Regions from separate parts of the Brochothrix thermosphacta DSM 20171 genome, predicted to be linked through region 2. Evidence: riboswitches for the same ligand, from Rfam matches in the RefSeq annotation. Region 2 holds a riboswitch; the other holds the start of a gene.
The links. A riboswitch is a leader RNA that binds a small molecule or an ion and turns the genes downstream of it on or off. The one in region 2 is predicted to bind cobalamin.
Positions count from the first base shown of each region.

Region 1: another riboswitch for cobalamin. It lies ahead of V6S17_RS07360 (1-propanol dehydrogenase PduQ); the one in region 2 lies ahead of V6S17_RS02200 (iron-containing alcohol dehydrogenase).

Region 1 is NZ_CP145608.1:1,441,720-1,458,034, reverse strand. It holds gene V6S17_RS07375 (6-phospho-beta-glucosidase) at 1-1,240, shown strand, start outside; gene V6S17_RS07370 (EutP/PduV family microcompartment system protein) at 1,485-1,928, shown strand; gene V6S17_RS07365 (cob(I)yrinic acid a,c-diamide adenosyltransferase) at 1,925-2,488, shown strand; adenosylcobalamin (AdoCbl) riboswitch at 2,557-2,704, shown strand; gene V6S17_RS07360 (1-propanol dehydrogenase PduQ) at 2,994-4,127, shown strand; gene V6S17_RS07355 (BMC domain-containing protein) at 4,303-4,653, shown strand; partial or broken gene V6S17_RS07350 (ANTAR domain-containing response regulator) at 4,688-5,259, shown strand; gene V6S17_RS07345 (sensor histidine kinase) at 5,252-6,646, shown strand; gene eutA (ethanolamine ammonia-lyase reactivating factor EutA) at 6,747-8,177, shown strand; gene V6S17_RS07335 (ethanolamine ammonia-lyase subunit EutB) at 8,267-9,631, shown strand; gene eutC (ethanolamine ammonia-lyase subunit EutC) at 9,651-10,544, shown strand; gene eutL (ethanolamine utilization microcompartment protein EutL) at 10,563-11,216, shown strand; gene V6S17_RS07320 (BMC domain-containing protein) at 11,233-11,727, shown strand; gene V6S17_RS07315 (acetaldehyde dehydrogenase (acetylating)) at 11,724-13,172, shown strand; gene V6S17_RS07310 (BMC domain-containing protein) at 13,259-13,528, shown strand; gene eutD (ethanolamine utilization phosphate acetyltransferase EutD) at 13,620-14,255, shown strand; gene V6S17_RS07300 (hypothetical protein) at 14,255-14,869, shown strand; gene V6S17_RS07295 (EutN/CcmL family microcompartment protein) at 14,887-15,156, shown strand; gene eutH (ethanolamine utilization protein EutH) at 15,199-16,299, shown strand.
Region 2 is NZ_CP145608.1:413,966-430,280, reverse strand. It holds gene dltD (D-alanyl-lipoteichoic acid biosynthesis protein DltD) at 1-284, opposite strand, end outside; gene dltC (D-alanine--poly(phosphoribitol) ligase subunit DltC) at 281-517, opposite strand; gene dltB (D-alanyl-lipoteichoic acid biosynthesis protein DltB) at 551-1,735, opposite strand; gene dltA (D-alanine--poly(phosphoribitol) ligase subunit DltA) at 1,736-3,253, opposite strand; gene V6S17_RS02260 (teichoic acid D-Ala incorporation-associated protein DltX) at 3,292-3,438, opposite strand; gene V6S17_RS02255 (cation:proton antiporter) at 3,891-5,843, opposite strand; gene V6S17_RS02250 (class I SAM-dependent methyltransferase) at 6,111-6,728, shown strand; gene V6S17_RS02245 (DUF916 domain-containing protein) at 6,793-7,818, opposite strand; gene V6S17_RS12650 (WxL domain-containing protein) at 7,822-8,178, opposite strand; gene V6S17_RS02240 (WxL domain-containing protein) at 8,108-8,491, opposite strand; gene V6S17_RS02235 (hypothetical protein) at 8,518-10,227, opposite strand; gene V6S17_RS02230 (RidA family protein) at 10,506-10,898, opposite strand; gene V6S17_RS02225 (NAD(P)H-dependent oxidoreductase) at 11,126-11,743, opposite strand; gene V6S17_RS02220 (hypothetical protein) at 11,743-12,387, opposite strand; gene V6S17_RS02215 (TetR/AcrR family transcriptional regulator) at 12,504-13,046, shown strand; gene V6S17_RS02210 (helix-turn-helix domain-containing protein) at 13,302-13,685, shown strand; gene V6S17_RS02205 (helix-turn-helix transcriptional regulator) at 13,918-14,424, shown strand; gene V6S17_RS02200 (iron-containing alcohol dehydrogenase) at 14,489-15,079, opposite strand; adenosylcobalamin (AdoCbl) riboswitch at 15,365-15,512, opposite strand; gene V6S17_RS02195 (ECF transporter S component) at 15,589-16,290, opposite strand; gene V6S17_RS02190 (ABC transporter ATP-binding protein) at 16,262-16,315, opposite strand, start outside.

The DNA.
Region 1 (16,315 bases), 1.0 Mb from region 2:
TTTTTATCATACCTATAAGGAAGATATTGCGCTCTTTGCTGAGATGGGCTTCAAGTGTTTCAGAACCTCAATCGCATGGTCTCGCATTTTCCCGAAAGGGGATGAAACAGAAGCGAATGAAGCAGGTTTACAATTTTATGATGACTTATTTGATGAATTGCTTAAATATGGTATCGAACCCGTTGTAACATTATCACATTTTGAAATGCCAAATCATTTAGTGACAGCATACGGCGGTTGGAAAAACCGTCAAGTCATTGATTTTTTTGTCCATTATTCAGAGGTGGTCATGCGTCGTTATCAGAAAAAAGTTAAATACTGGATGACATTCAATGAAATTAACAATCAAAAGAGTTTTAAAGCACCGTTATTCGGTTACACAAACTCAGGTGTTATTTTTAATGATGCGGAAAACCCGGAGGAAACGATGTATCAAGTCGTGCATCATCAATTAGTAGCAAGTGCAAAAGTTGTGACAATAGGTCATGAAATTAACAAAGACATGCAAATCGGTTGTATGATTGCAGTTGTGCCGCTATATCCGTATTCATGTCACCCTGATGATATGATGTTATCAGTTGAATCAATGCATGATCGTTACCTGTTTGGGGATGTACATGTTCGAGGTGAATACCCAAGTTACGCTTATAAAGAGTGGGAGCGTAAAGGTTTCAATATTGAGATTACAGCAGAAGATAGTGCCGCTTTACGTGCTGGAACGGTCGATTATGTCGGTCTAAGTTATTACATGACCAATACTGTACGTGCAGGTGTTAAAGGTGAAGGCACCGCAACGGCTGGTTTTGAAGGGAGTGTTCCCAATCCGCATGTTAAAGTATCAGATTGGGGCTGGCAAATTGATCCGGTTGGTTTGCGTTATGCTTTGAACTTACTACATGAACGTTATCAATTACCATTATTCATTGTGGAAAATGGATTTGGTGCAATTGATACGCCTGAAGCTGATGGGACAATTAACGACGATTATCGCATTGCTTACTTAAAGGCACATATCGAAGAAATGACAAAAGCTGTCACTTTAGATGGTGTGGATTTAATGGGTTATACACCGTGGGGATGTATCGATTGTGTATCCTTTACAACAGGTGAGTACAAAAAACGTTATGGTTTTATCTATGTAGATAAACATGATGATGGTAGTGGCACAATGGCACGCTCGAAGAAAAAAAGTTTTAACTGGTATAAAGAAGTCATTGCCAGCAATGGTGAAAATTTATAAAAAGACTGATAGCAGTTGTTGCAATCCCATTGAGGTGTGTAACAACTGTTTTTTCACTTATAAATGACAAAAATCAAAATTGACAAATAAAAAAATAAACAGTATGATTAAGCTATCATTTTAATATCGGTGTACAAAGACGTACACGACGTGATTGGCAAAGAGGCCCAGATTTTCCGATGTTTACCATCGGAAAGTTTGGGTCTTTTTTTTGAAAATAAATCTGGAAGAAGGTGGGTTTAAGTTGAAAAAAGTTATCTTTATGGGCCCAGTAGGTTGCGGGAAAACGACATTATCACAAAGAATGTTAGGGCTCGCTTTACAGTATGATAAAACACAGGCAGTGGCTTTTTACCTTGATATTATTGACACGCCAGGGGAATATATTTTACATCGCCAGTATTACAGTGCATTATCAGTTACTGCAGCAGAAGCTGATGTTATCGCTTTAATGCAAAGTGCCACAGATAAAACACAAGTTTATTCACCCGGATTTGGTAGTATCTTTCCAAAACCAGTCATTGGGATTGTGTCAAAAACTGATATTGCTGAATCCGATGCAGTGATACAACAAACGAAACAACGCTTGCGTGAAGCAGGGGCACGCCAAGTTTTTTGCTTATCAGCTGTGGATGAAATGGGTGTTAAGGAGTTATTAGCTTATCTAGAGGAGGAAGAAATTAAATGAAACTTTATACAAAAACAGGTGATGCGGGTCAAACAAAACTGGTCGGGGGTACAAGTGTTGCTAAATCTTCGGAACGTGTGGCATCTTACGGAACGATTGATGAATTAAACGCATGGTTGGGTTATACGTTAATACAACTTAATCCGCTGCATGCTGATATTTGTTACGATATCGAAACGATTCAACAACTGTTATTTGATTGTGGCACAGACTTGGCAACACCAGCGGGTCATCGTGCGTATCGCTTAAGTGAAAAGGATGTTATTTGGCTTGAAGGGCGCATCGATGTTTATGCGGATGAACCCCCAATGATTGAACATTTTATCATACCAGGAGGCACACGAGATGCTGCGTTATTACATGTGGCTCGAACAACGACCCGTCGTGCCGAACGTCATGTTGTCGCACTATTACAAGAAGAAGAAATAAATGGGGCGGCCTTACGTTTCCTTAATCGCCTCTCAGATTATTTTTATGCAGTAGCTCGTGCGGTCAATACGCGTCAAGGCCAAACAGATGTCTTTTATCAAAATTCAGATAAGGTTTTTCATAATTTTTAAAGCTTGAATTTTCAAGATGCGCATGCTAGACTGGAATCAGTTAGAATGAACTAACTTGGTAATTCCTACACAAATAGTATTTAGAATACAAAAATGGAAGTTTGGTGTAAATCCAACGCGGTCCCGCCACTGTGATAAGTACATTGTGCTTTAAGTCAGGTCTTTGATTGTATTCTGCTATTGCGGACTGTTTCGTGGTAAAACAGGCTGTTTTTCGAAATTGAAGACGCCCATTGTTTTAACAACGCAGTAGCAAGTGAATGTGTACCGATGCCAGCACACTGAAGTGCAACTTAAAAGCAATGGGCATGTCACTTCCAATGGCGTAAGTGGATCAAAACAAGGTCGTTTTGTGAATGCCTTATTTAATGTACACTAACAGCTACACCAAATAAATAGACACATACATTGTTGTATGTGTGCAAAGCAAAGAAGCTTAAAGGCTGTCATTCTGGCAGTTCTTTCGAGCTTCTTTTTTACGGTCTTATTTAAGGAGGAATAGAAAATGAAAGAAATTAGCATTAAAACAACGGTATACACAGGGGAAGATGCATTGGGACATTTGGCAACAATCGCAAACAAAAAAGTGTTTATTGTCACTGATCCATTTATCGTATCATCAGGTATGATCGAACAAGTCACAAGCCGTTTGCAACAATCAGTCGAACATCTTGTTTTTAGTGAAATAACACCAGATCCACCGATTGAAACAGTGGTTAAAGGCATTGATACAATGGCAGAATTTGCTGCTGATATTATTTTAGCAGTGGGGGGCGGTTCAGCAATCGATGCGGCGAAAGCGATGAAATATTTCGGTGAAACCTTACGCAATCTAAAAGGCACACAGTTCATTGTTATTCCAACAACGAGCGGAACTGGCTCTGAAGTCACGAATTTTTCGATTATTACCAGTGCTGATAAAGGCGTTAAATATCCACTTGTCACAAACGCAATTTTACCAGATATTGCGATTCTCGAAACAAACCTTGTGAAATCAGTGCCACCTCATATTACAGCGGATACAGGAATGGATGTGTTAACACATGCTTTAGAAGCCTATGTTTCGACCAACGCGAACGATGTGAGTGACGCTTTAGCTGAAAAAGTAGTACAGCTTGTTTTTGAATACTTACCGCGTGCTTATAAAAATGGTGCTGACATGGAAGCGCGTGAGAAAATGCATATGGCTTCGTGCATGGCCGGAATGGCATTTAATATGGCATCACTCGGAATTAACCACGGGATTGCACATGCAGCGGGGGCCAAATTACATATCGCTCATGGTCGTTTAAATACCGTATTAATGCCAGCCATTATTCGCTATAACAGTCATATTGACGAGGTACAGGGTGTACCCGCTAATCTTGCAGCAGAACGTTACGCACATTTGGCAAAATTGTTGGGATTGTCCATCACGAATAGACGCGTGGCAGTTAAAAACTTGATGCGAGCGATTGAAAAATTACGACAAACACTTGAAATGCCAGCCACATTAAAACAATGTGGTGTTACAGTAGACACAATCACAGCGCTAGAAGTTGAAATAGCAACAGCTGCACTCGTTGATGGTTGTACAGCAACTAATCCACGTGTACCGACAAATGATGAAGTTGTGTCGATTTTACGACATGTCCTTTAAAAAATTTTTCAGCACTCGGCATCATCTTGACATCAATTTTAACAATCACTATAATAATGGTATAAGACACAAGGATGTGTCGCTAATTAGAGCAATGGAGCTCCTAACCTACGAGATATCAACCGATATTTTGTTTGTTTAGGAGCTTTTTTAATTTTAGTAAAGAGGTGAAACAATGTCTGAACAAGAAAAACAACGTATGATTCAAGAATATGTTCCTGGTAAACAAGTCACTTTGGCACATATTATTGCGAGCCCTAACCGCGAAATCTATACAAAACTTGGTTTAGCCGATGAAAGTTATGGTGCGATTGGTATTTTAACGATTACGCCTAGTGAGGCAGCAATAATAGCTGTTGATATTGCGACAAAAGCAGGAGCCGTCGAGATTGGTTTTATCGACCGTTTTAGTGGTTCTGTTGTTTTAACAGGCGATGTATCATCTGTTGAAGCAGCTATCAGTGAAGTGTTAGTTGGTTTACAAACGATACTCGGATTTACAGGCACAAAAATCACCAGAACATAGCAACACAATACGAGATAGAAATGGACGTGACGTGATGAATGGACGCATTGTAGTAGTCGATGATGAACCTATTACAAGAATGGATATTCGTGATGTATTGGAAGAAGCGGGTTACGACGTAGTGGCTGAAGCTTCAGATGGTTTCGAAGCAATTGAAGCATGTAAAAACATCGCCCCGATTTAATCATTATGGATATACAAATGCCAATTTTAGATGGTTTAAAAGCAGGTAAAAAAATTCTCGCTGACCAGTTAGCACAAGGTATTATCTTTTTATCGGCATTTAGTGGTGTTGAACATACAGAACGAGCAAAAAAAGCAGGTGCAATCGGGTATCTCGTGAAACCTCTGCATGAAAAATCATTAATTCCCACGGTTGAAATGGCTATCGCAAAAGGACAAGAAACCACAAATCTTATCAAAAAAATTGAAAAATTATCCTTAAAACTTGATGAGCGTAAAATTATTGAAAAAGCAAAGGGGTGCTTGATGTTGCGCGACCATATGACAGAGGATGACGCTTATAAAACAATCCGTGAATTGAGCATGAATAAACGGTGTCGCATGAGTGAAATCGCTGAGTTGATCGTGATGACCGATGAGTAAAGCAGAACTGAGACGTCTTTGTGAAAAACATTTGGATTTAAGCTCGGCAGATATTGCAGAACTCGTCCGTGTTTCAGAAGAACTTGAAACATCATCTCGATATGAAGAAGTAGATGTTTTTATTGATATTTTTGATCAGGTGACTCGCGAAGCAGTGGTTGTTTATCATAAACGACCCGTTTGTTTACCATCTCTTTATCAAGGTAATGTTGTGGGTTTGGAAGCGAATAAAAAAAATGAACCCGGTGTTTATCGTACGATGACAACAAGTTTAAATTCGATGGGGCTATATGCAAATAGTCAAGAACAGCGTTTAATCAAACAAACAGTGTATCCTATTCGGAATGATTGCCGTACAATAGGTGTTTTGATTGTTGAGGAAGCAGCACGAGAACCCCATAAAAGAACGAGTCTTCAAGTTGAACCCTTCTTCCATTTAGAAGATGCCATCTTAGCAGATGAAATCAACGAAGAACTACTTGTGTTTGATAATCAAGGGATTCTCATTAAAGCAAATAGAGCAGCTCATCTTTTTTATCAACAGATTGGGTATATCGGTAGAATTCAGGGGTTACATTATGATAATTTAGCGCTGGATAGCACTACTTATGATTTTTTACTGTATCAATTAGAACGTCAAAAACATGAAACAGAGACAGTCATTAAATATGATAATTACCACTTGTCCATTAAAAAGATATGGACGAAGCACGATGATCAATTGATGATGATTATTCGGGATGTCACAGATATCAAAAACAAAGAAGCAGAAATTATTTCGAAGTCAGTTGCTATTTTGGAAATACATCATCGCGTTAAAAATATTTTACAGTCTGTTGTTTCATTGCTAAGAATACAAGCAAGACGAGTGACAAGCGAAGAGGCTAAAATTGCACTGCAAGAGAGCATTAATCGTATGTTGGTGATTGCTCAAACACATGAAATGTTATCAATGCAAGTGGAGGATGCGTTAGAGCTAAAACCCATTCTAACATCGATCTCTCATAATATTGAACGGTTATTTACTAATATTCAACCGCTAACACTTGAGATAATAATGACGGATAACATCTACTTAAATGGTAATCAGATGGTGAGTTTATCACTTGTTATCAATGAAATACTCCAAAACGTTTACGAATATGCGTATCCGCAAGGCAGTATGGGGCGTGTGATAATTACCGTGAAAAAACACAATCAAATTGTTGATTTAACAATTACTGATTTTGGCTGTGGCTATAATACCAAAACCGCGGGTCAAACAAGTTTAGGTTTAATGATTATTAAAAGTTATGTCAGCGAAAAATTAAAAGGTAAATTATCAATCTCATCAGGAGAAAAAGGGACAACGACCCATATTCTCTTTAAAAACACACTTGAACAGTGACGTTTAAGTGATTCAGGCAAAGATGCTTGGAGAACAGTAACATGCGACTATAGGTTGTATGTGCTTTCTTCAAGCATCTTTTTTTAGAGGAGGCAAAGTTATGTTAGAAAAGATGTTAACTGTCGGGATCGATTTAGGAACGTCAACCACACAACTCGTATTGTCGGAATTAACGATTGAAAACCTCGCATCCGCCTTCAGTGTGCCGCGAATTACTATTTCTGATAAACGCGTGATTTATCGCAGTGATATTATATTCACGCCGCTTCTTTCAGAAGAAGTGATTGATGCAGAAGCAATTAAAACATTTGTTTCTCAACAATACCAAAAAGCAGGTATTAAAAAAGAACACATCCAAATGGGTGCCGTTATCATCACAGGTGAAACCGCGCGAAAAGAAAATTCAGCCTTAGTTCTAGAGGCATTAAGTGGTTTTTCAGGAGATTTTGTAGTGGCAACAGCGGGACCAGATTTAGAAAGTATTATTGCAGCTAAAGGTGCAGGTGCACATACGTATTCAGAAAAAACGCGCAAATCGGTGGTCAACCTCGATATTGGTGGTGGTACGACTAATCTAGCTGTGTTTACTGATGGAGAACTGATCGATACCGCTTGTTTTGATATCGGAGGGCGCTTAGTTAAAATCAATCCAGACACCCGTGAAATCACTTTTATTACAGAGAAAATCAAACGGGTTATTGCTTCTGCAGGTTGGGATATCAAAGTGGGTCAAACAGCCAGCGTTAAAAAGTTAACACCATTAGCACAAGAAATGGCATGTATATTGGCTCAAAGCATTGGTGCAGCTGAAAAAAGCCCTTATTATGAACAATCAATTACGCACCATGGCTTAACAAGTAATGTGGCAAGTGATTATGTATCATTCTCTGGCGGGGTTGCCGACTGTATCGCTGTTGAGCTGGGAAGTGATCCGTTTGAATTTGGTGATATGGGGCAGTTATTAGGTTGGGCAATTGCTCAATCATCAGCGTTTCAAGCAATGGCAATTATTCCTTCAGTTGAAACGATTCGAGCCACCGTTGTTGGTGCAGGTTCGCATACCGCAGAAATCAGCGGCAGTACGATTTCGTATACAGGTGCGAGTTTGCCGCTACGAAATTTACCAGTATTAAAACTAACTGATGCAGACAACCGTTTAGAAAGTGAACCGTTGGCGAAGAGTATCACTGAAAAACTCGGTTGGTACAAGGTAAATGAAGAGTTTCAAATGATAGCTTTAGGATTTGAAGGTGAACCCAGCCCAAGCTTTACACGTATCCAATCCCTAGCGAAGGCAATTGTCACAGGTTTACAGCCCCTTATTGAGAAGAACTATCCAGTTGTGATTGTTGTTGCTCAAGATATGGCAAAAGCGTTAGGTCAAGCATTGTTTGCTGAATTACCACAAGCGCATCCCTTTGTTTGTCTTGACAGTGTCAAGGTAGAAAATGGCGACTATATTGACATTGGTTTACCGGTAGCAGAAGGAAAAGTGTTACCTGTTATCGTTAAAACACTCGTCTTCAATTAAGGCAGACTGAAGAGAAGCACATGCATCACTTAGGAAAATGAGGCAATTAATAAGTGACTTCAAGCAACAAAATTAAAGGAGGAAATAAAATGATTTTAAAAACAAGTTTATTTGGAAAAGTGTATGCTTTTCAATCAGTAATGGAAGTAATGGCGAAAGCCAATGAAGAAAAATCGGGTGACCGCTTAGCTGGTGTCGCGGCAAACTCAGCAGAAGAACGTGTAGCAGCAAAAGTTGTGCTGGCACAGTTGCAATTAAAGGATTTATTTAATAACCCTGCAGTACCGTATGAAAAAGATGAAGTGACACGTATTATTGTTGACCAAGTCAATCTCCGTATTTATGAAAGTATTAAAAATTGGACGGTTGAAGAATTCCGCGAATGGTTGCTTGATACAAACACAACAGACTTTAACATTAAACATATTTCACGTGGTTTAACTGCAGAAATGATTGCGGCAGTCACAAAATTAATGTCGAATCTCGATTTAGTTGTTGCAGCTAAAAAAATTCATATCGAAAAAACGGCCAATACTACAATTGGTCGTGCAGGAACTTTCTCAGCACGTTTACAACCCAATCATCCAACAGATGATCCAGATGGTATTATGGCATCGTTAATGGAAGGTTTATCTTATGGGATTGGTGATGCAGTAATCGGTTTAAATCCTGTAGATGATTCAACTGAAAGTGTGAAACGTGTGTTACATCGTTTTGAAGAATTCCGTTCTGAATGGGATATTCCAACACAAACGTGTGTGCTTGCTCATGTTAAAACACAAATGGAAGCAATGAAACAAGGCGCACCTACTGGTTTAGTATTCCAATCAATTGCTGGCTCTGAAAAAGGGAATACAGCGTTTGGTTTTGATGGGGGAACGATTAGCGATGCGAACCAAATGGCATTAGAAACTGGAATGGCTGCTGGACCAAACGTGATGTACTTTGAAACAGGTCAAGGTTCTGAGTTATCATCAGATGCCCATTATGGTTGTGATCAATTAACAATGGAAGCACGTTGTTATGGCTTCGCTAAAAAATACGATCCGTTTTTAGTTAATACAGTGGTTGGCTTCATCGGACCCGAGTATTTATATGACTCAAAACAAGTGATTCGTGCCGGACTTGAAGATCATTTTATGGGTAAATTAACAGGTATTTCGATGGGTGTTGATGTGTGTTACACCAATCATATGAAAACGGACCAAAATGACATCGAAAACTTGTCTGTTTTATTAACAGCTGCAGGCTGTACCTACATTATGGGTATTCCACATGGGGATGATGTCATGTTGAACTATCAAACAACAGGCTATCATGAAACGGCAACATTACGCGATACCTTTGGCTTAAAACCAATCAGTGAATTTGATCAATGGATGGAAAAAATGGGCTTGAGTGAAAATGGTAAATTAACAAGCCGTGCCGGTGACGCATCAATCTTCCTCAAATAATAACGAAAGGGTGAGTATTTTGAACGAAAAAGACTTAAAAGTAATGATTGAAGATATCTTAACTGAAATGACAGGAGCGAAAACGGAAAAAACACCAGAAAATCCAAAAAGCGAAACACCAAATAATGCTGTTTCCGTTGTGGAAGATGGGATGATTCCTGATATTACAGAAGTAGTCATTAAAGAACAATTTATGGTAGAGAATCCGCGTGATAAAGCGGGTTATATGAAAATGAAACAATTTACACCCGCACGTTTAGGTTTAGGTCGTGCAGGTACACGTTATAAAACACAATCGGTGTTACGTTTCCGTGCCGATCATGCCGCTGCTCAAGATGCCGTGTTCTCATATGTAGATGAAGCGCTTGTAGAAGAGATGCAATTTGTTTCAACCGAAACACTGTGTCGTGATAAAGATGAGTATGTGACCCGCCCCGATCTGGGCCGCGTTTTCTCTGAGGAAATGGCTCAAAAAATCACGAGTCATACGACGAAAGCAGCTAAAATCCAAGTCGTTGTAGGGGATGGGTTAAGTTCAGCTGCAATTGGAGCTAACATTCGTGAAATTTTACCTTCTATTAAACAAGGCTTAAAAATGTTTAACCTTGAATTTAATGAAGTCATTTTTGTTAAACATTGTCGTGTACATGCAATGGATCAAATTGGCGAATTAACAGATGCCGGCGTTGTCTGTTTACTAATTGGTGAACGTCCTGGGTTAGTCACAGCAGAATCAATGAGTGCTTATATCGCTTACCGTCCAACTGTGGGAATGCCAGAAGCACGTCGTACCGTTATTTCAAACATTCATAAAGGTGGAACACCACCTGTTGAAGCCGGTGCATTTGTTGCTGAATTAATCAAAGAAATGCTCGATAAACAAAAATCAGGAATCGACTTAAAAGAAAGCTAAAGAGCGGAGGAAAAGTAGATGAAAGCAGATCGATTAGGAACGACAGTATTGAGTGCGAAAATCATTTCAAACGTTGATGAAGCAATGGCAAAACAATTGAATCTTAACCCGGCACAACGGAGTTTAGGAATTATTACTGCTGATTGTGATGATGTCACTTACATTGCATTAGATGAAGCAACAAAAGCAGTACCTGTAGATGTCGTTTATGCGCGTAGTTTTTATGGCGGTGCTGGGAATGCTCAAACAAAATTAGCGGGTGAAGTGATTGGAATTATTGCTGGTCCAAGTCCCGCTGAAGTGAAAAGTGGGTTGGATGTTGCGCTGGCAACAATTGAAAATGGTCCTTCTTTTATTAGCGCAAATGACGATGATTCTGTGCCTTACTTAGCCTATTGTATTGCACGTACAGGAAGTCATTTAGCGAAAGAAGCTAACATTACTGAGGGTGAAGCGATTGCTTATTTAATTGCACCACCGATGGAAGCCCTTTATGCCTTAGATTTTGCATTAAAAGCAGCAGATGTTAGTTTGGCTGCATTTTATGGACCGCCTTCAGAAACAAACTTTGTTGGCGCACTATTAACAGGTTCACAATCTGCTTGTTCAGCAGCATGTGATGCGTTTGAACGTGCAGTGATTGAAGTGGCTGAAAATCCACTAAATTATTAAAAGGTAGGGGATTTTTATGGAAAATAGAGCGCTAGGCTTAATTGAAGTGTATGGCTATCTCGGTGCAATTGCAACGGCGGATGCCACATTAAAAGCAGCAGATGTTGAATTGGTCAATGCCGAAAAAATCAGTGGCGGCTTAACTACCATCCAAGTCATGGGGGATGTTGGTGCGGTTACCGCTGGAGTGGAAAGTGGACGTGTTGTTGCAGAGTCACTGGGTTGTTTATTATCCAGTCATGTGATTGCTCGCATGGATGCTGACACACAGGCCTTACTGATTGAAAAAAAAAAAGTGAAACAAACGGTTGAAACAGTGCCTGAAAAGAAAACAACAGCTTCTTCAATGACTAAATTACAACAATTGGAAAAAATGAAGGTCGATCAATTGCGAAAATTAGCGTTAGAAAAACAAGTGAAGGCGATTAAAAAAGGTGATATTAAATTTGCTAATAAAGCGAAGCTAGTAAAAGCCTTATTAGACCATTCAGAAAGTGGTGACAACGAATGATATTAGATAAAGATCTTGCATCAATTCAAGAAGTACGCGATCTATTAGCTGCTTCTAAAAAAGCACAACAGCAATTAGCTACATTCCCACAAGAAAAAATTAACGATATTTGCCATGCAATTGCCAATGCGTGTTATGAAAACAGTGAAAAATTAGCGAAGATGGCTCATGAAGAAACTGGTTTTGGTATTTGGCAGGATAAAGTGGTTAAAAATACTTTTGGTTCTAAAATTGTATTTGAGAAAATCAAACACATGAAAACGATTGGTATTTTAAGTGAAAACACCGAAGAAGGTATTATGGAAGTTGCTGTCCCACTGGGTGTAGTGGCAGGCTTGATTCCTTCAACAAATCCTACTTCAACAGTAATGTACAAAACACTGATTTCTGTTAAAGCAGGTAATGGTATTGTGTTTTCGCCTCATCCAAATGCGTTAAAAAGCATTTTAGAGACGATAAACATTATTAATGCCGCAATTGCTACAGCAGGCGGTCCTGCCGGATTAGTCAGCTGTATGACAAAAGCAACCATGCAAGGGACAGCTGAATTAATGAAACACACGGATACAGCTGTTATTTTAGCAACGGGTGGATCAGCAATGGTTAAAGCGGCATATTCATCAGGAACACCAGCAATTGGTGTTGGACCAGGTAACGGTCCTGCGTTTATTGAGCGTACTGCGAATATTCCACAAGCCGTTAAACATATTTTAGATTCAAAAACATTTGATAACGGCACTATTTGTGCTTCTGAACAATCAATTATTGTGGAGGAAGTCAGTAAAGCAGCTGTTATTGCCGAACTAAAAAAACAGGGAGCGCATTTCTTATCTGTTGCTGAAGCGAAGCAATTAGAAAAATTCATCATGCGTGCGAATGGCACAATGAATCCATTGATTGTTGGTAAATCGGTGCAACGCATTGCTGATTTAGCAGGCTTAACAGTGCCACAATCGGCCCGTGTTTTAATCGCTGAAGAAACAAATGTTGGCCCCAAAGCACCTTACTCACGAGAAAAGTTAGCACCAATTTTAGCCTTTTACACAACGGCAACTTGGGAAGCAGCTTGTGCGTTAAGTATGGAAATTTTGCATCAAGAAGGGGCAGGTCACACAATGATTATTCATTCGGAAGATAAGAATGTCATTCGTGAGTTTGCTTTGCATAAACCCGTGTCGCGTTTGTTAGTTAACACACCCGGTGCTTTAGGTGGGATTGGTGCAACAACCAACTTAATGCCTGCTTTAACACTTGGTTGTGGCGCAGTCGGTGGCAGTTCAACTTCTGATAATATTGGACCTGCGAATCTCTTTAATATTCGCCGTGTGGCTTATGGTAAACGTGAGTTAGAAGATTTACGTGGTGAACCCGTTTCAACAGACGCAACGTCACAAGAACAATTAATCAACACTCTGATTGAAAAAGTATTGGAACGATTACACTAATAACTTGAGACAGCAGCAAAAAAACTGTTGTGGCAAAGCTATTATTATAATAAATAAAAAAACAATTATACTAGGAGGAATTTATTATGAATAACGCATTAGGAATGGTAGAAACAAAAGGTTTAGTAGGCGCAATCGAAGCAGCAGACGCTATGGTGAAAGCAGCTAACGTTCAATTAATCGGTAAAGAACAAGTCGGTGGTGGTTTAGTAACAGTGATGGTTCGCGGTGATGTTGGTGCAGTTAAAGCGGCAACAGATGCAGGTGCTGCAGCATGTGAACGCGTAGGCGAATTATTATCAGTACACGTTATCCCACGTCCACATACAGATGTTGATGCTATCTTACCAAAATAAGTGTAACCATTAGGAGTATTAAAATAGAAAGGGCTTGGAGGGTTATCTGAATCCAGACCCTTTCTATTTTTAAATTATAGGAGGGTTTTAGATGAATAACATCGATCAATTAGTTGATGAGATAGTCAAACGGATTAAACCAGAAGTCAATACAGTCGAAGTGGAAGCCTCAGGCCGTCATATCCACCTTGATCGCCCTACAATCGATGCTTTATTTGGTGAAGGTTACCAATTAACAAAAGCTAAAGATTTATCACAACCTGGCCAATATGCATGTAAGGAACGTATCACAATTGCGAGTGGCAAAAATTCGTTCCAAAATGTTGTTATTTTAGGACCTGAACGTCCGGCAGCACAAGTAGAAGTATCTGCAACAGATGCGACATCGCTTGGTTTGCGAGTGCCTGTACGTGAAAGTGGAGACATCGAAGGGACACCAGGGATTGTGTTAATCAACGGCACTCAAAGTGTTATTTTAAAAACAGGTGTAATCGTAGCGAAACGTCATATTCATATTACAGAAGAAGATGCGCGTCGTTTTAACGTCAGCAAAGGTGAAATTGTCCAAGTGAAAATTGAGGGAGCGCGTGCTTTGATTTTTGATGATGTTGTTATTCGTGTCAGTGCTGATTATGCCACATCGATGCACATTGATTATGATGAAGCCAATGCTGTTGGTTTCAAAAAAGGTATTCGTGGTGAAATTATTAAGAAGAGTGAAAAGTAATGGATGCTCAAGCATTTGAGCAGCTAGTAAAAAAAGTAACTGACGAATTGCTCTGTCGCTTACAATCTACAAAACCAACGCTTTTAATAATGAATATGCAGTGTAAGGCTGATATAAAAGAGCAGCTGTCTAAAAAGTATCAACTTACAACATGTTGGGACCCAACAACAGTGGATATAATTTTTTGCGGGGAGTTAACGTTTCCTACTATGGCGCGTTTAGCAGCGTTAATGCCCCAAGAAGATGAAACGCTTTATCTAGAACAGTTACTTGCTGGGAAACCACTAATCATCCTGGATGAGATAAACTGGTCTGATACACGTAAAGCAACACGCTACGCATTGTATCAAAAAATGCAAGAAGTACGTGCCACACTTGAGCGTTATGGTGTTGTTTTTATGTCAGTTGCAGATATAGAGGCTGCGAAATTTCCAGTGCACCTGTCTAAAAAGACACCTATACAACCTCAAGCAAAAAAAGTTTTAGCAGAAGTGGATGTAAAAGAACTGTTATCTGCAGGAACAACAACCATTCATCTGCCTAAAAATACAATTCTCACTGCATTGGCAACCGATTATATACGTCAACATGATATGACGGTTGTAACAGACTAAGAAAGGGACGATAGCTCATGTTAATCGGTAAAGTAACCGGTAGTTTATGGTCCACACGTAAAGATGAAAAATTGAATGGTATTACCTTTTTAATTGTGACTGTATGTACCGATGAAACCACACACACTCAGCGATCACTTGTCGCGGGTGATATTGTTGGAGCCGGTTTAGGAGACCTTGTTCTTGTCACTGAAGGCAGTGCCGCACGTGTGGCTGCATCACATCCAGATGTACCGTTAGATGCGATGATTGTTGGGATTATTGATTCCGTTGATCGTGGCAATTAACTGGTATCCAGTTGAATTGAATAACGAATTAGGAGGAAAATGATGAGTATTAATGAAATTATTATGTACATCATGGTGTTCTTTATGATATTAGGAGCACTTGATAAATGTTTTGGCAATAAATTCGGTTTAGGCGAACGCTTTGAAGAGGGTATTATGGCGATGGGCGCTTTAACACTTTCAATGGTCGGTATTATAACAATTGCAACTCTTTTGGCTAAATTATTAAGCCCAATTGTTGTACCCATTTATAGCTTTTTAGGTGCTGATCCAGCTATGTTTGCAACAACCTTGTTAGCAAACGATATGGGTGGGTATCAATTAGCTGTGGAAATGGCGAATACGCCTGAAGCTGGTTTATTTGCAGGGACTATCTTAGGAGCAATGATGAGACCGACGCTTGTATTTACTATTCCAGTAGCGTTAGGAATTATCAACAAAAATGATAATCAATACTTGGCAACAGGTGTTCTTTCAGGTTTGATTACGATTCCAATCGGTTTATTGGCAGGTGGGTTAGTAGCCGGTTTCCCAATTGCGATGATTTTGCATAACTTAGTACCTATCGTTCTTGTAGCAGCCATTATTATGGCAGGACTATGGTTTAAACCAGATGCGATGATTAGAGGCTTTACTGTCTTTGGAAAAGGTGTTGTGATTGTTGCGATTCTTGGTTTAGCACTCGGTGCGACAGAGCAATTGCTTAATATCACCATTATTGAAGGGTTAACACCTGTTACTGAAGGGATTGAAGTTGTCGGCGGTATTGCTTTAACACTTGCCGGAGCTTTCTGTTTTGTATATGTGTTAACAAAAGTCTTCAGAAAACCATTGATGAAATTAGGTAAACTACTAGGCATCAATGATATTGCTGCAGCGGGTATGGTAGCGACATTAGCAAATAGCATTCCGATGTTTCAAATGATGAAAGATATGGATAACCGCGGTAAAATTATCAACGTTGCTTTTGCAGTATCCGCATCATTTGTTTTAGGCGATCACCTTGGATTTACAGCGGGTGTTGCACCTGAGATGATTTTCCCAATGATGGTAGGTAAGATTATTGCCGGTGTATGTGCAGTCTTTGTCGCAATGTTTATGGCAAACCGCATGTTAAAAAATAACAAACAAGCTAAAAAATAATACACGACAAACTGTA
Region 2 (16,315 bases):
AAGGGTGTATAATCACGTTTATATTTATCTGCTAATGCATCTGGATGAAACGGATCATAACGTTGTAATTCTGAAGACCCAAAAAAAGGAATAAACTGCGGGTCTTTCATTGCTGCTCTGTAGATGGAATCACTGCGCTTCACTTTAACTTGTGAAACAACCGCAGCATTTTTAAGCGTTTCATGGGTAATCTTCCCTTCAAACATCGGAAGAGTAAACACGGCTATTAACAGGACCACGGCTACAATAACTGGTCCTATAGCCATGATTAGCTTACGTTTCATTGAAATTCGGCAACCTTTTTAATAATCATTGTTGGAGTAGCCCATTCTTCACGCTCAAATTCTGATACTGGCACTGTGATATCTAAAACACTCTCAATTTCAATTAATAATTGAACTGTGCCCATTGAGTCTAATAAACCTTCATCAAATAAATCAATATCCGGATTTGTTTTCACTTCATCACTACCTGTTAATTCTTCTAAAATATTTAATACCTCTGTTTTAATATCCATAATAATAATAATCTCCTTTTATCTTAATAAATTTTATTTAAAGAACATCTTATCTAGTATTCCTGAGAAAATCAAGAAACTAAAGCAGACGGTGTTGAATGTAATAAATACCGCTAGAGCATAGGTTGCCCAGTTACTCGGTAAGTTCTTATGTTTCTTCTTATAACGTATCCAAGCATCGTTTACACATATTGCTAACCCATGAAATAACCCATAAGCAACATAATACCATGTTAAACCGTGCCACAGACCCATTAAAAGAAACAGGGACATATAGCTGATATTTGAAATCAATATCTTACTCTTAAAAGTTTTCTTTTTAATCATCGTGAACACTAAACGCATAAATACGAAGTCACGGAACCAGAAAGAAAGACTCATGTGCCAACGATTCCAAAACTCTTTAATATTTGGACTAGAAAATGGTTTGTTAAAGTTGATAGGCACTGTATAACCCATGATATAACTTGTACCAACTGCAAATAGACTATAACCAGCAAAATCAAAGAACAAGTAAAGGCTATAACTATACATGTAGGCCCATGTATTGAGAGAGAAGAAACCATTAATGAGTGCTGTTTTATGTAAATAATCAATGGCATATAAATTGATATAATAAGCAATGATAAATTTATACAAACATCCCAAAACAATCATAAAAATACCTTTATCAAGCATCGTAACATATTTTTCTTTTGTTGGTGGTAAATGATGTTCTTTTTCAAAACGACGATAACGGTCAATTGGACCTGATGAAATTGTCGGGAAGAACAGTAAGAACTCTAAAAAATTTAAAGAACTGAATTTTTTAATGAGACCATCGCGCATTTCCATTACCATCTGTACGGCTTTAAATGTTAGATATGAAATCCCCAAGAAACCTACGATTGATGTTTCGTGTGCAAGTAATGGTGTTATTTTTGATACCGCTAAAGGTGCAATTGCTAACAATACTGCCCCGTAAAATACATAACTATTATTTTTCTTACTGCGATACTTAAAGTAGCTATAGACTAGCAACCATTGCCAAGCGATGTAGCATAAAATCGCAACACCTTGATGCCAATGACTGCCTCCAAAAATAAGATATAGTAAGACCAGTGTTACAATGTTTTGATAAATCAAATAGCGTTTACCACGCAATAGACCTATAACTAGCGGGCTCAACATAATAATCATTAAAATAAGATACATTGGCCCGTTATATGGAATACTCATTTACTTGTTCACCTCGTTAATCAATGCTTTGCGATCAACCTTACCATTTGCACTCAATGGTAACTGATCAACATAAACCCATCGACCCGGAATCATATAATCCATCACCAAGGGTGCTAATTCTGCTTTAATCGCTTGCGTTAATTGATTGTTTTTCTCAAATTCATGTGGCTTTGCCACAACATAAGCAATTAAATTTTGCACTTTATGATTTAACATCTTCGGCACCACACTTGCTCGTTGTACAAAACTAACTTTTTCTAAATGATGATCGATATCTTCCAATTCGATTCGGTAACCATTAAATTTTAATTGGAAATCTTTTCGTCCTTGATAAAATAGTAAATCTTTTTCGAATTTTCCTAAATCACCTGTACGATAAGCATGTTGCCCATTTATTAAAACAAATGATTCAGCTGTTTTTTCAGGATTTTCAAGATATCCTCGAGATACAGCAGGCCCTAAAATAATCATTTCACCAATTTCACCGGTTGGAACTGGTTGTAATTGGTCATCAACGATAATAATTTCAGTGTCTTCTTTCACACGACCAATCGGAAGACGAGCGTATTTATTAACAATTTCTTCTGTAATTAATACCTGTGTTACAGCTACCGTTGCTTCTGTGGGACCGTATGTATTATAAATAGCAGCCTTTGGGAAACGTTCTATTAATTTAGTAGCTGTTTTAAGCGTCAATTCTTCACCACAAAATAAGAAACGTTGCAAGTTGGGATAATTAGCCTCATTAAATGCTTTATCCATTAAACAAATATCTGCAAATGATGGTGTCGAAACCCAAACATCTAGAGCCATTCCTGGTAATTTTTCAAATAAGCTTTTAAAGTTAAGCGTTGTTTCTTTATCTAATGGAACTAAGTTGCCGCCACTTAATAATGATGGGTAAAGGTTCATTACCGATAAATCAAACGAATAAGGTGCCTGATCTAAAAAGTTCTTACCCGTTCCTAAATCAAAATCATTGAGCAACCACTCTGAAAAACTAACAAGGTTATCGTGGCTAATTTCAACGCCTTTTGGTACCCCTGTTGTTCCTGATGTAAAGATGATATAAAAAGTTTCATCTTTATTAATTGCTTGCTCTAATGGAATCTCTACACAATTTGATGATACAATTTCTTTCAATTCTTTTATAGAAACAATTTTGCTCACCACATTCAAATCACTAGGTAAATCCTCAACTGCTATGATAAGCTGTGGTTTTGAAACAGCTAAAATCTGTTCGAGTCGAGCCAATGGTGTATGGCTATCTACTGGAATATAGGGAAGGCCCGCTTTAATTGCACCTAAGAAACTAACAATCATTTCAAACTGTTTGCCTCCAAAAATTACAATCGGTGTTCCTCTTTTTAATTTTGCTGTATTAACTAAATAAAACGCCATTGCATCTGAACGTTTTTTCAACTCTTCATATGAATGACTCTCGCCATTAATTGTATATGCCTTACTATTTGGAGCACTGTTTGTAACAGCATTAATTCTTTCAATAATATTCATAGTTTTCGAGTGCTAAAAAGCCTCTGCCTCCCTTAATCTTAAAATTCATTATAAATGAAATTGCTGCCTGCATTATTATCAATATAAATGTAAATCAATACTAAAAATACAGCAAAATAAAAAATAGTTTTGACGGTGCTTACTAACCAAATATTTTCGCGTAATTTTTGCAAATGACTCTTCATTTCAACACTCCTTCATACAACCTCAAGATTGCATTTTCTTAAGTTGTTACATCGCTTTAGCGTTTTTATATTTTTCTCACTAATTAAAGGAGATTTTGTTCTGACCATTCTTTGTTACAAAATAATTACAAGATGTAACAATCGTGATACAAAGTTCTATTCTCATAATTACATATTTTTTTTGTTTTTGCAATAAATTAAAGATAGTTGTTAATAACATTTTGGCTTACAATGTTCTATGATACCATAAAATAAGGCTTTTTAACGTTTTTATACTAATATTACAATATTGTCATGTTGGCGTAACTCTATTCGATATTATTATACATTCATTTACTATATGATTATTCCACAGTATTTCAATATTAATTTTCACCTAAATGCTTGACCTCTAGTAGACAAAAACATAGAAAAACGTCCCGCAAAATATGCAAGACGCTTTTCTTTTTCCATTATTCTACAAATTGAATCGCATTTTCAATAGCTAACAAATTATCACGGTAACTCTTCATTTCTTTACGCGTCAATTTACCTGTTTCAAAGTTCGTTTGTATTAATTCACGTTCCATTTGAGTTGCAAAATCCATTAAATCTTGAACACTTCCCGTTGTACTTTCATTACTCACGTTAGGATCGCGACGTTCAAATCTTAAAATAAATAAATCTTTTACCTCTTCACTGAATTGTGGATCCTGTAACTCCTTAACTTGCTTAACAACAAAACGATTATTTTCATCTTGCAACAATGCCCGTTGCTGACGACGCTCTTCACCACTTAAAGGTCTTAATCGTAAAGAACGTATTCTTTTACGCCAAATTTGACGATAAAATAAATCTTTGTGTCGCTTTTTTTGGCGCGTCATTGCAAAGTATTTTTTGTATAATCGCTTAAATACAGGTACTGCGACACGCACATCGATATCTTTTTCAAGTACTAATTTTTTAGTATTCTCCAATTGCCATTCGATTGCTTTTATTCGTAATTTTTTACCGCTTTCAAACAGTTCTTCACTGTCACTTAATGCGAAAATTCGTTCATTATAAATTTTTATTACCTTAGATATGGCAGCTTTATTCGCTTCCGTTTGGTAACGTTTTAACTCTTTGATGATTGTTCGCAACATATCAATTTCAACGTCATTATTTGTGTTTTTTTCTGCTTTAATTTTTCGAGGTGCAAATAAAGGTAAAGAAAAATTAGCTAATAATAAGGTTGTAATAATGACACCCGATGCTAAGAAAATCAAAAGATCTCGTTCAATAAATGTATTCCCATTGCCTAATACAAGTGGTAAAGATAAAGCACTGACAAGTGTTATCGTGCCACGGACACCAGAAATGGTATAGAGGAATGTACTTTTTAATCGTTCTTTCCAAGATGATATAATTTCACTTTCGAAATTGCGGAAAAATAATAACCATAAAAAGCGTATACTTAATAATAAACCTGTGATTGCTATAATATAGACAAAAAGCATTCCTTTATCGAGGTCATGGTTTGCCCATATTTTTTGTAATATACTCGGTAACTGTGTTCCTAATAATACAAACACTAAACCATTTAAACTGAATGTTATCACTGACCAAGTGTTTTTAGACAATGTATTGAGCTGTGCAGTTTCAGGATTCATACGCTTGTATGACATTGAATGTACTAAACCACCACTCACAACTGCTAAAATACCATTTACACCTACAGCTTCTGCCACCATAAAGATAAGGAATGGCAATAAAATTTCCATCAACATAAATGAAGTTTCATTTTCAATTCCTAACTGACGTAATAAACGCATAAACATTATTTTCAAACTACTTAGTATCGCACCTAACAAAACACCGCCGACAGATAAAAGTACAAATGTCGTGCTAGCTGTCATCAATGAAAAAGTGCCTGTCACGAGTGCCAAAACTGCAAATTGAAATGATACTAATCCTGACGCATCGTTAATCAAAGATTCACCTTCAAGTGTATGCATTACTTTGTGAGGCATTTGAACTTTTTCAGCAAGCGCACTAACAGCCACTGCATCTGTCGGTGCTAAAGCGGCAGCCAACGCAAATGCAGCAGCATAAGGAATTGTTGGTAACAGATAATGAATAAACATCCCTAGCACTCCCACAGTTAGAAATACCAAGCCTAACGATAAAGAAATAATTGATTTTCGTTGTCTCCATAATGCTTTTTTATCAACATTCGCACCATCGTTAAATAATAATGGTGCCATAAATAGAAGTAAAAATAATTCTGGATTCAAATCCATAGAATGATCCCCTAATGGAATGGCTAAAATTATCCCTAGGGCTACTTGTATGAGTGGCACTGCAATACTCGGAATAAAGCGGCTAATTACATTTGATATAAACACTGCACTCAACATTAATAATATCAGTTCAAAAATTTCCATTAAATAAGTCTGCCTTCTTTCTTTTTTTATTATTATTTCTTACTATAGCACGCATCTAACCGTAATACTATACGACATCAGTCGTATTTTTCAATATCCAGTGTCATGTTTTGTTCTTTTAAAATAAAAAATGACATATAATAGAAGAAAATAGCTTTTTTCTGAAAAATAAGAAAAATCCTCTAAGCTTACTATTAGACAGTCCCATTTTTATGCTGTAGCATAAAAATTATAACTAATCTATATATAAACTAATGGGGTGAAATCGTGGGTAATATTGATGTTTTTGAAAGAATTGCAAATAATTATGATACTCCTGACAGAGAAAAAATAGCGAAAATAACAGCCAATTCAATACTTAAAAAACTTAGTCCGCAAAGTAGTGCACAGACAGCCATAGATTATGGCTGCGGTACCGGGCTTGTCGGTATGAATCTATTAGATGCTTTTAATACAGTGATATTTGCTGATGCCTCACAAAATATGATTAATATCGTCAAAAAAAAATTGGAGGAAAGTTCTCACTTAAATGCAAAAACAGTATGTTTAGATGCTGAAAATCAATCTATACAAACAGTTAAACTTGAAGCAAATACTATCTTTATGGTGCAAGTTCTTCTTCATGTAAAAGAGATTACTCTTCTGTTAAATAATTTATCTGAGACATTACCTCCTAAGGGTCAACTAATAATTGTGGATTTTGACTATAATGAACAGGTTATTTCTGATAAAGTACACAACGGATTTAAGGAGGATAAGCTCACTCAAACACTTCATAAAAGTGGGTTCGAGAATATCAACAGAGAAACCTTTTACCATGGCAAAAACATGTTTATGAATAAGGATGCTTCACTCTTTATATTGACAGCCACAAAAATAGGATAACCCTCCTATACGTCAAAAAAACTCACACCTTTAAAGGGTTGTGAGTTTTTTAGTGACTGCTAATTTATTTACGTTTTTTTAACAAAATAATAGTGATGAGTATCAGTAAGAGCGCTCCGACACCAATTAAGATGTTACGTAACGTGTTGTCTTGTTTTTCGATAAATGGATCAGATTCCGCTGCTTTTTTAACTTCTTCTGGCGAAATTGAGAAGCTATTTTTAAAAACCCATTTATCTTTTTCTGAAGCAATCGTTGTGACGGTTTTATAATTACCTTGAGCCATTTCACTTTGCTCCCAAGGAATATCTAATTCAAACCGACTGTTTGGTGCAAATGACATTTTTTCTTTTTTTAATGTTTTGTATATATTTTTTTGATCGTCCTTATAAATATCAACCACTACTGATACATCCTTCAAAACATTTGGTTTTGAATTTTCTGTCATTAGAATCAATTGTGATTGACCTGCCTCAGATTTAGCTTTGAGCGCATGCAAGACTATTTCTTTACCTTCTTTATAAGGAATTTCTTCTTGAAGCATAACTGCAATTGCATAAGCTAATTGCTGATCAAACTTGAGTCCCGATGAATGCGATTCTTTATTTTCTTTTGCCTCCACAGGAACTTCAGTGATATAAACACCACCCAAAACAATGCCTTTGAATTTTGTCGCAGGAATTGTAATTTCGGCTGTCACTTTCACCTTGTCATTTCCAGCGACTTCAATACTCTTCTCTCTAAAAGAAACAAGTTGATTAAAATCAGCTGTCATCGTTTCACTATCTTGTGCATTTGATAAACTATAATCGATAAAACCATTTTTATTTGTCACTGCACGATTCAACTGTATTTTATAGTGTTTTTTTACATTTGAATGGTTAATAATTTCAAATGCTACTGTTTTCTTTTCAGAAGGTTTCACTTCAAAATAAAAATAATCCAATCCTTCAGCCTGCTGTTTGTCATCAAACAAAGGTTTTACTTCATAAGACAAATTTTCTTGAGAAGTTGCACTTACAGTAAGAGGTATCGTTAATAAGCTAAGAGAAATCACAGTAAAGTAGAACCATTTATTTTTAAAAAACAAAACTTATCGAGCTCCTTCAACTGTTGCTGAAGTTAGTGTCCAAGTTAATGTTGATTGATATTCTCCTACCTTAGCAGTATCAGTATTAAATGTTAATGTTGCTTTATTACCATCAAAGTTTTTAAAGTAAGTTCCGCCACCTTCATCTGCATTTGCAGCGAATACTGGTTGGCTAGCAGTATCAACAGTGACTGCTGTTTTAATATCACCTGCTAATGCGGCAGTTACATTTGTACCATTTTTAACTTCTGCTGAAGTTAAGGTGAATGTTGCTGGTAAAGTATGTCCACTATTTGTAAATGCTGTTTTTGAAACAGATACGGTCCAACCAGCTAAAGTTCCACGTCCATCTGTTACTATTTAATCGAGTGTTAGAAGCAGTATGTACACCTGTTCCCACTGTGAATTCGCCAAAATGAAAATTAGGTGCTAAATCAATTCTTAGCGGTTCAGTATTTCCAGTTGGTTTATCACCTTCTTTATTTGGATCTGTTGGATCCGTAGGTGTCACCGGTACAACAACTGGCGGTGTTACCCTATCATTTGCTTTAAATATAATTGTTCCTTTTGTTGTAGCACCAGTATCCCCTTCTGCTGCTAATGCTGTTGTCCCAGCTCCTCCCAATAAAGCTACAGACACTAATGTAATCCCCAACACTTCAATCTTTTTCATATTCAATTCCTTCTTCCCCTTGTTTTTTAGGGCCCTTTTTTCAATACCACTTTGAGAGTTCCCTTATACTCTCTATTTAATAGTACATTAGAAGATTTCATTTGTATATGAATCCCCTCATGTTCTTTAAATGCAATTGTATCTACCACTTTATTGTTCACTTGTGTATTCTCATACACATCTATCAAACTATTTGTAAGTTGTTGTTTTTGACCATTTTTCGCTAAAAAAACATCTGCTGGTAAGTATGAACCATCCACCGTTTGAAAGGCACTTTCTAAAGCCAAAGCAACCTTCCATTTGTTTAAAGTCAATTGTGTATCTAATACTTTGACTAAAAAGGGCGTTTCACTATAAAAGATATCTCCTGGTTTAGGAATCTCATGTGTACCAAAATCTAACGTATCTGTGATGGAACTAATTTTAAGCTCTTCTTGCTGAGCAACAACATTCATACCTACTTCTTTTCCCAATTTATACTCATTTGAAACACCAATTACTACGGTATATGTCCCCGCACTAAATCCAGGTAGAGTAAATTCATAATTTTGTCCATCTAATTTAATAGCAGTTAAATCTTTTGCTGCACCACCATTGATTTTATAATAAAATTTATTGTCAGTGCCTTCTGATTCCAACAAGCCCTTCAATTTTGTTTCTTTACCCGCAGGAATTTTCAGTTGTGTATCTGCTAATTTAAAATCTAGCAATGTTTCTTGCTTAAATACTAACGGTACCGGGCTTAAAGTTGTTCCTGTGCCATCTGTACCAAATAGATTATAAGTTGATTGCCTGATAAGTTGTTTTTTCCCATTTGCTAACTCGGTAATTTTATCTTCGACAACCGGTGCCCTATTTTGAACCAGCCCATTATTAGTTCCTAAAATTGCGGTTTTCGAAAACAAGTTAACCGTTCGTTGATAAGTCGATATGTCAATATTTTGCTTAATCGGCAGTTGGACATTTCGTGTCTTATAGTTGGTTCCTTGTAAAACACGACTAATCCCATTGACTTCAAGCGGGGTGATATCATTTTTCCCATTCAATGTACTATCTGCAACGACTTGGTTCCATGGAGAAAGATACGTATTCCAAGTTGCAAGATTACTTGTAAAATCACCTTTAGATACATCTTTAACATTGATAAACTCAGTCGTGAAAGCCATCGTTTTAGTATCGCGCGGTGGTAACTTGCCTTTAGTTAATACCTTGTTAGGACTATAATCATTGACACTACCGGGTAATTTAGCAACATCTAGCTCAATATTTGTTTGAATGGTAACATCAGGATTTAATAATAAGGTCAGTAACCAAGCAATCAGCGCTAGTAAATTAAACGTCTTATCTGAAAGCACATACTCTAGATCACCAGCGGCGGTTGTGGTGAAATTTTCTGGTTTTAGCATTCCTTTCTGTGTGCCGACTAGCACATACGAATCTTCACTTAGTGCCGTCGCAATATCTGCTTGTGTTAAATTTGGTGGCAATTTCCAAACGATTTTAAATTTCGTGACTTTGTTTAGAAGTTCACCATCCTGAATATCTACCTTCTTCACTTTGAATTCATTTTTCAACGAAAGTTTACCACCTGACCAAACATCATTTGCCGTTGGATCAGGCGTATAGGTTGCACTGCCTGTAAATCCTGGCGTATTCGCATGGGCAATATTAGGTATTAATGTCACATGAAAAATGAGCATTAACGCTAATATAATCCTGCTTAATTTTATCAGCACATCACATCCCCCATTATCTTATGTGTATTAATATATACGTATCAATACATTACTTTAAGTACACCTTTATCATCTTACCCCTATTCCTATCTCAAATAACGTATTGACCTGCTAAAAGTCTAATAAAAATATACTTTTGTACATTCTTTAAACAGTGTTAAAACAATCTTGTTGGCGCTATCATTTTATATTGAGATACAAAAAAACCACAACTCTCTTTGAGATGTTGTGGTTTTTTATGATTTATTAGCTCACCTTATTTTGTGAAAAACGTATCTTTATTCAGGAGCTGCAGCTAAAATTTCGATTTCTATTTTAATTTCAGGCAGCCCTAAAGCTGTTATATAAGCAATTGTCATCGAAGGGTTAACATCAAAAAAATTTGACCAAACCTCATAAAAATGATTCCAATTGATGGCATCAACTGACCAAACATTCACTTTAATGATGTTTTCAGCCGTTAAATGCTCAGATTTTAAAGCTCTCTCAATATTCTTAAAGGTGTTTACAACTTGTTGTGTATGACGTTCAGGAATATTACCTTCATGATCCACGCCTATTTGACCTGAAAAAGTATACAGTGTGCTATTTTTAGGAATAATTGTGACGTGACTATATTCCCCTACGGGTGCTGGCATAGTTGCTGGGTTTTTTCTAATAATGTTATTCATAACTTTTTCCTCTTCTCATTCATTATTGTCTAACGTCGGGTAGTTATATTAGAGATCGCTCTGAAAATTAAAGTTCACCCTAAGTCAGACAATTTTAGAAGAAAACAGCTGTTGAATAACCAACTCCTTTTGCTAATGATTTTAAAACACGCTTCTTCATTGATTATTCACCTCACCTTCGTTATTAATTATACAGTATTATCTTTTTTCAGCAAAAGATATGATAGTTACTTGATGATTTTATTGCCAAAAATACGTAGTTTTTTTGTTCTCTCCTCATTACTTAACTTTGTCATATTCGCATAGTTAAGCCACTTAACTTTATGAAAACCCATTTTTCTAAATGTACCTCGAAAAACAATTTTAGTCACAGGGTTACCAAATAGCCATCGATACAGTAAATGTGGTGTTGCCATTACTGTGACTAACTTTACCTTTTTCAAATTAACCAACTTATTCACAAATATTTTCCCCTGCTGTGGTTCATCATAAATAATTCCTTTAGCGATTACTTTATCAAAAAAGCCTTTTGTCATAGCAGGCATCGCTTCCCACCAAATCGGAAATATAAACACGATTTCGTCAGCCTTCAACAATCGTTCTTGGTAGTCTGCCACAAGAGAATCTATCACCTTTTTTTTACGCCAAGCGATCAAGTCTTCTTTGTGCATGACAGGATCAAACCCATCCTTATGCAGATCAATCACATCAACTGTCACGCCTGCTTTTTCATATGATTTTTGTGCCTCTGTTACTAACGCTGCTGAAAAACTTCGGTTATGTGGTTCATTATGACACGCATCAACTGTGTAGGGGTGATCAAAAACAATGCAGATATTTTTCATTATATAGACACCCCTTTGCTATTCTTTTCCAAACGTTTCATTTTAACTAAGAAAATGATATAAATAATATCAAATACACTGCAAATAACACCGCAAATAATGATGTAACTATTAATGTCGGTTAAAACACCCATTAACAGTGTGGGGGCCAAAGTTCCAATCCATTTAGAAAAAGCCATTAAGACTGATTGTCCTGCCGTGCTTGTTCTATTGAATAACATTGTTAAAAATAAAATGGACATCGCTGCATTTTGTAAAAAAGCTGAATATTGAGCAGCTGGAATCGCTTCGAAACTAAAATAAAAGGCAAACTGAATCGCAAAACAAGTTGCAAAAACAAGAATGCTAAATGGTACAAAATAACGTTTTGCTCTTTCGGGGAAATATTTTTTACCATATTTAAAGTAAGTGTATACAATGATAATATCAAAGCAGGCCCATACCAAATTCACACTCCCTTGAATACCACTACTATTCCCACTAATAATCAAATCATTAACTGAATATATAATTTCCCATGCAATATTTAAACCTAATGCAAATAAAGGCATTGCATAGGTTTTATATTTGAATCCATTTCGAATCAATTCAATATAAACAATCGTCCACGCTACACCGCTTAATAATGTTAAAAATAAAGTCATCCTTATCCTCCTTCTTTCCCTCAACAGGAAGTAACATGTGTTCTTAATTTGTAGAGCGAATAAACATTAGAAACAAGATACAGAAATCCTGATTTTGTTACAAGTAGGAGGCTATCATGACGAAAAAAAATAAGAAGTCTCAACTCAGCCAAGAATGGATTATTGAAGCTTTAATTCAACTTTTAAAAACAAAAAATTATCATGACATTACAATCACTGATATCGCGAACAAAGCAGGTGTTGCTCGACTCACTTTTTATCGTAACTTTAAAGACAAAGACGATATCTTACTGACACGTTCTTATCAACTTTTCGAAGCATATTTTGAAGAACTAAAAGCGAATAATAAACTAGTAACTATTCCTGCCGCACTCAATTTAAGCTTTAACTATTGGCAACGTGATGCAGAAACACTGGATCTACTAATTAAAAATCAACTTTTCTATCTAATAGAACAACCTTTTTATTCTTTTTCAGAAAAAATCATTGCTGAAAATTCACAACTTAATCAATTAAATACTATTCAAAAAAGCTTCATCTTAGGTGGTACTACTCAGGCTATGAGGAGCTGGATCACCAATGGCAGTAAGGATTCACCTGTTGAAATAACAGAAACACTGTTGAAAATTATTAATTTAGCCACTTTATCAGATCATTAATAACGTACCATTTTCAAGAAAATTAACTAACACTATTTTAACCTGTAATAATTGAAAGCTTTCAGCTATTTTGTGATTAGTTACTAAGAAAAAATACGGCAATTAAAAACCTTGAGCAACTACTTTACGAAAGTGATAAGAATTTATTATACTTATTTTAAATGGTAACGATTACAATCATATGTATCTTTTCAATAATACATATCAAATATTTTTAGACTACCATTATAAATATCTAATAAAAGGGGAATCATTATGACTTCTGGGTTAACTTTTGGTAAAAAATTACGTCGTCTTCGACAAAATAATGAGCTTACGCAGGAACAACTTGCTCTGATTTTAAAAAACACACAATCTTCAATTGTCCGTTATGAAAAGGGTCACGGTGTGCCAGATTTAGACACACTAAAATTAATCGCAGACTATTTTAATATCAGTATTGATTACCTTGTTGATAGAAGTCCCCTCAAAGAAAATGCGACAGATATTGAACGCATTATCAACGAAACAATTAATGAACTTGAAGCTGAAAATACTCTTATGTTCATGAAAAATGGAAAAATGGATGATGAGATGAGTCGACTCTTAAAAGCTACAATTAAAGGCAGTATCACACTCATTAACAACTTGAAAAAATAATATATAATTAATATTTCAAACAATGTCGTTCGTTTTCAAAACGGATTGATGCTATATTTTAGCATCTTTCTTGTAAGCTAAATGAAACTATCATTACTTATTTATCTTTCATTATTATTCGCTCTCTTTAAGCTGATATCACTAGTAAAGTTAATCGAATGGACATACTTATAAAAGGGCAAACATGATACACTATAGTTAGTAGATGAATTTATGAAGGAGCTAATTGGGCATGACTAAAACTCCAAAAAAGACTTATCAATTAAAACAAAAAGTGCAATCACATCAACATCTAGAGTATTTAAGCTTTAGTGATGTTGATCCTTTAAGTGTGCTTAGTGATTATTATACAAACCATAAAATGATAGTGCCTCATAAGGGAACAATCCCTATAGAAAAAACATCCTTGCTAGAACAAAAAAAAGAAATAAAAATCGCTAAACGTTATATTAAACTTCATCTCCACCGTACAATTACTTTGGAAGAAACAGCTAATAAAGTATTTTTAAGCCCCTATTATTTTAGTAAACTTTTTAAATCTGAGGTAGGAATTACTTTTATTGCTTACGTGAATCACCAAAAAATGATTCATGCCTCAGAATTATTGCGTCACTCTGATTTAACAATCAGCCATATTGCTCAAAGTTTAGGGTTCACTCAAATGAGTTATTTTTCAAAAACATTCAAAAAAGAATTTGAGATGACACCGAAGGAATATAGGAAAAATTCCACCTCTTAACCACACAAAAAACTAACGAATCTAGCTATTGAATTCGTTAGTTTTTTTATATCCTTTATTATTTTCAACCAAAGGCTTTGCTGTATTGATTTCCATTTTTTGCTGAATAAGCAGTTATTTGATGGGGGACATTCCATTGTTCTGTTTCTACTTTCGGAAAAATCATTTGAATCAATGCCGTATCCAGTATTGTTTCATCTGGTAAAATCGCATCGGTGACAACGGGATATTTTAGTGTTTCTGTTTGTTTTTCAACAACTGAAAGAGATGCCGCTTCTGAGGTATTACCGTCAGCAGTTGGAATCACAACAAATGGCATTGCTTTAAGAGTGCCACATTTTTGTCCAAAAAACTTAACACCTTTAGCTGTATCTATCGCAGCACAGCTACCTATAGCTAGCAGCATCGTACCATCAAATTCATTTAATGCCGCAATGCTAGCGATGATATGTTCAATCTGTGGTTTTGGACTGATGTCATTGAAAACAAAAAATGTGTTGTGTTCAGTGATGCGTGTGGTGATGGCTTCAATGATGCCAAGGTTAGTAATAAAACGATCGGCTATAATGAAGATTTTTTCGTTTTTAAACTCGCACAAACGATCAAGTGCATTTTCTCCAATAAACAAATCACTTTTAAACGTTATTTTCTCCATTTTCGAATCATTCCTTCCCTTACTCTTACGCTACTATTTTCAAAAAAATAAAAAGAAGCTTTAGAAAAAAGGCAGTTTTCTGCACACCTTTCTAGAGCTTCTTTGCTATATTAGATTATCCTACATCCTTGTAAGATACTATTCAGTTTTTAAATACATTGTAGTGAATTATAAAATTTATTACTCTCTTTACTGCCTCTGTGGTTTCTAACAGAAATAATTAAACAGCTTGTAACTGCACATCATTGTGCAATAAAAAAAACCAGAGACACATGTCTACTGGAATAAGCGACTATTGTTTTTGCCTCGAAACAACAGTACCAGTTTAATTTAGATAAAAGACCTGACTTAAAGCACTCTTTGCTTATTACAGTGGCGGGACCGTGTTGGATTTTCACCAAACTTCCATTATTCTAAAATACTATAATCGTGTTCTTCTTACCTATTCATTGTAACATAAGTTGTTTTTTGTCTACCTTCTAAATTTGACAGTTTAGCTAACTATGCAATTAAAGTTGTTCTTTACTTAAATCGACTAGACCATATTTTTTTTGAAATCGTCGAATAATCTTCAACCACGATGCACTGAACAGTAGTAAGAAAAATACATTTGAAAGTGCATGAGCTAAGTCAAAATAAAAACTAGCAGCATATGCCTGCACAAATGCAATCCAACTTAACGGTTTGATATATGCCACAACATACCATAAATTCATAATCCATCCAAAAAGAAAGCCGCATACAAAGCCAAATACTAAACGACTCCACATCTCTTTCAAGATTGGGGAATCTTTCAAAAGTCCTGCTGTGAATCCAATCATGCCCCAACAAAACATTTGCCACGGTGTCCATGGACCTTGACCTAAAAACATGTTAGATACTAGCGCCGATGTCGCACCAATGACAAAGCCACTTTCACTCCCTAATACCATGGCAGATACAATAATCACAAAAGTCGTCGGTTGAACACTCGGAATCATCGCAAATGGTACACGGCTGGTCGCAGCAATAGCTGCAAGTACAGCAATAAAAACAATTTCACGTGATTGAATTTTTTTGTTCTCAAAACGACGGTATAACGGTACCATTGTTGCAACCAAAAATAAAAGACTGATTAATAAATAATACTTATCGGTTATAGCAACTGATAGTACTAACATAAAAATCAAAAAAAGGATTAACTTAATTAAATTTCTTTGAGTTTTCGACATGTGGTATAACATCCTCCCATGTTAA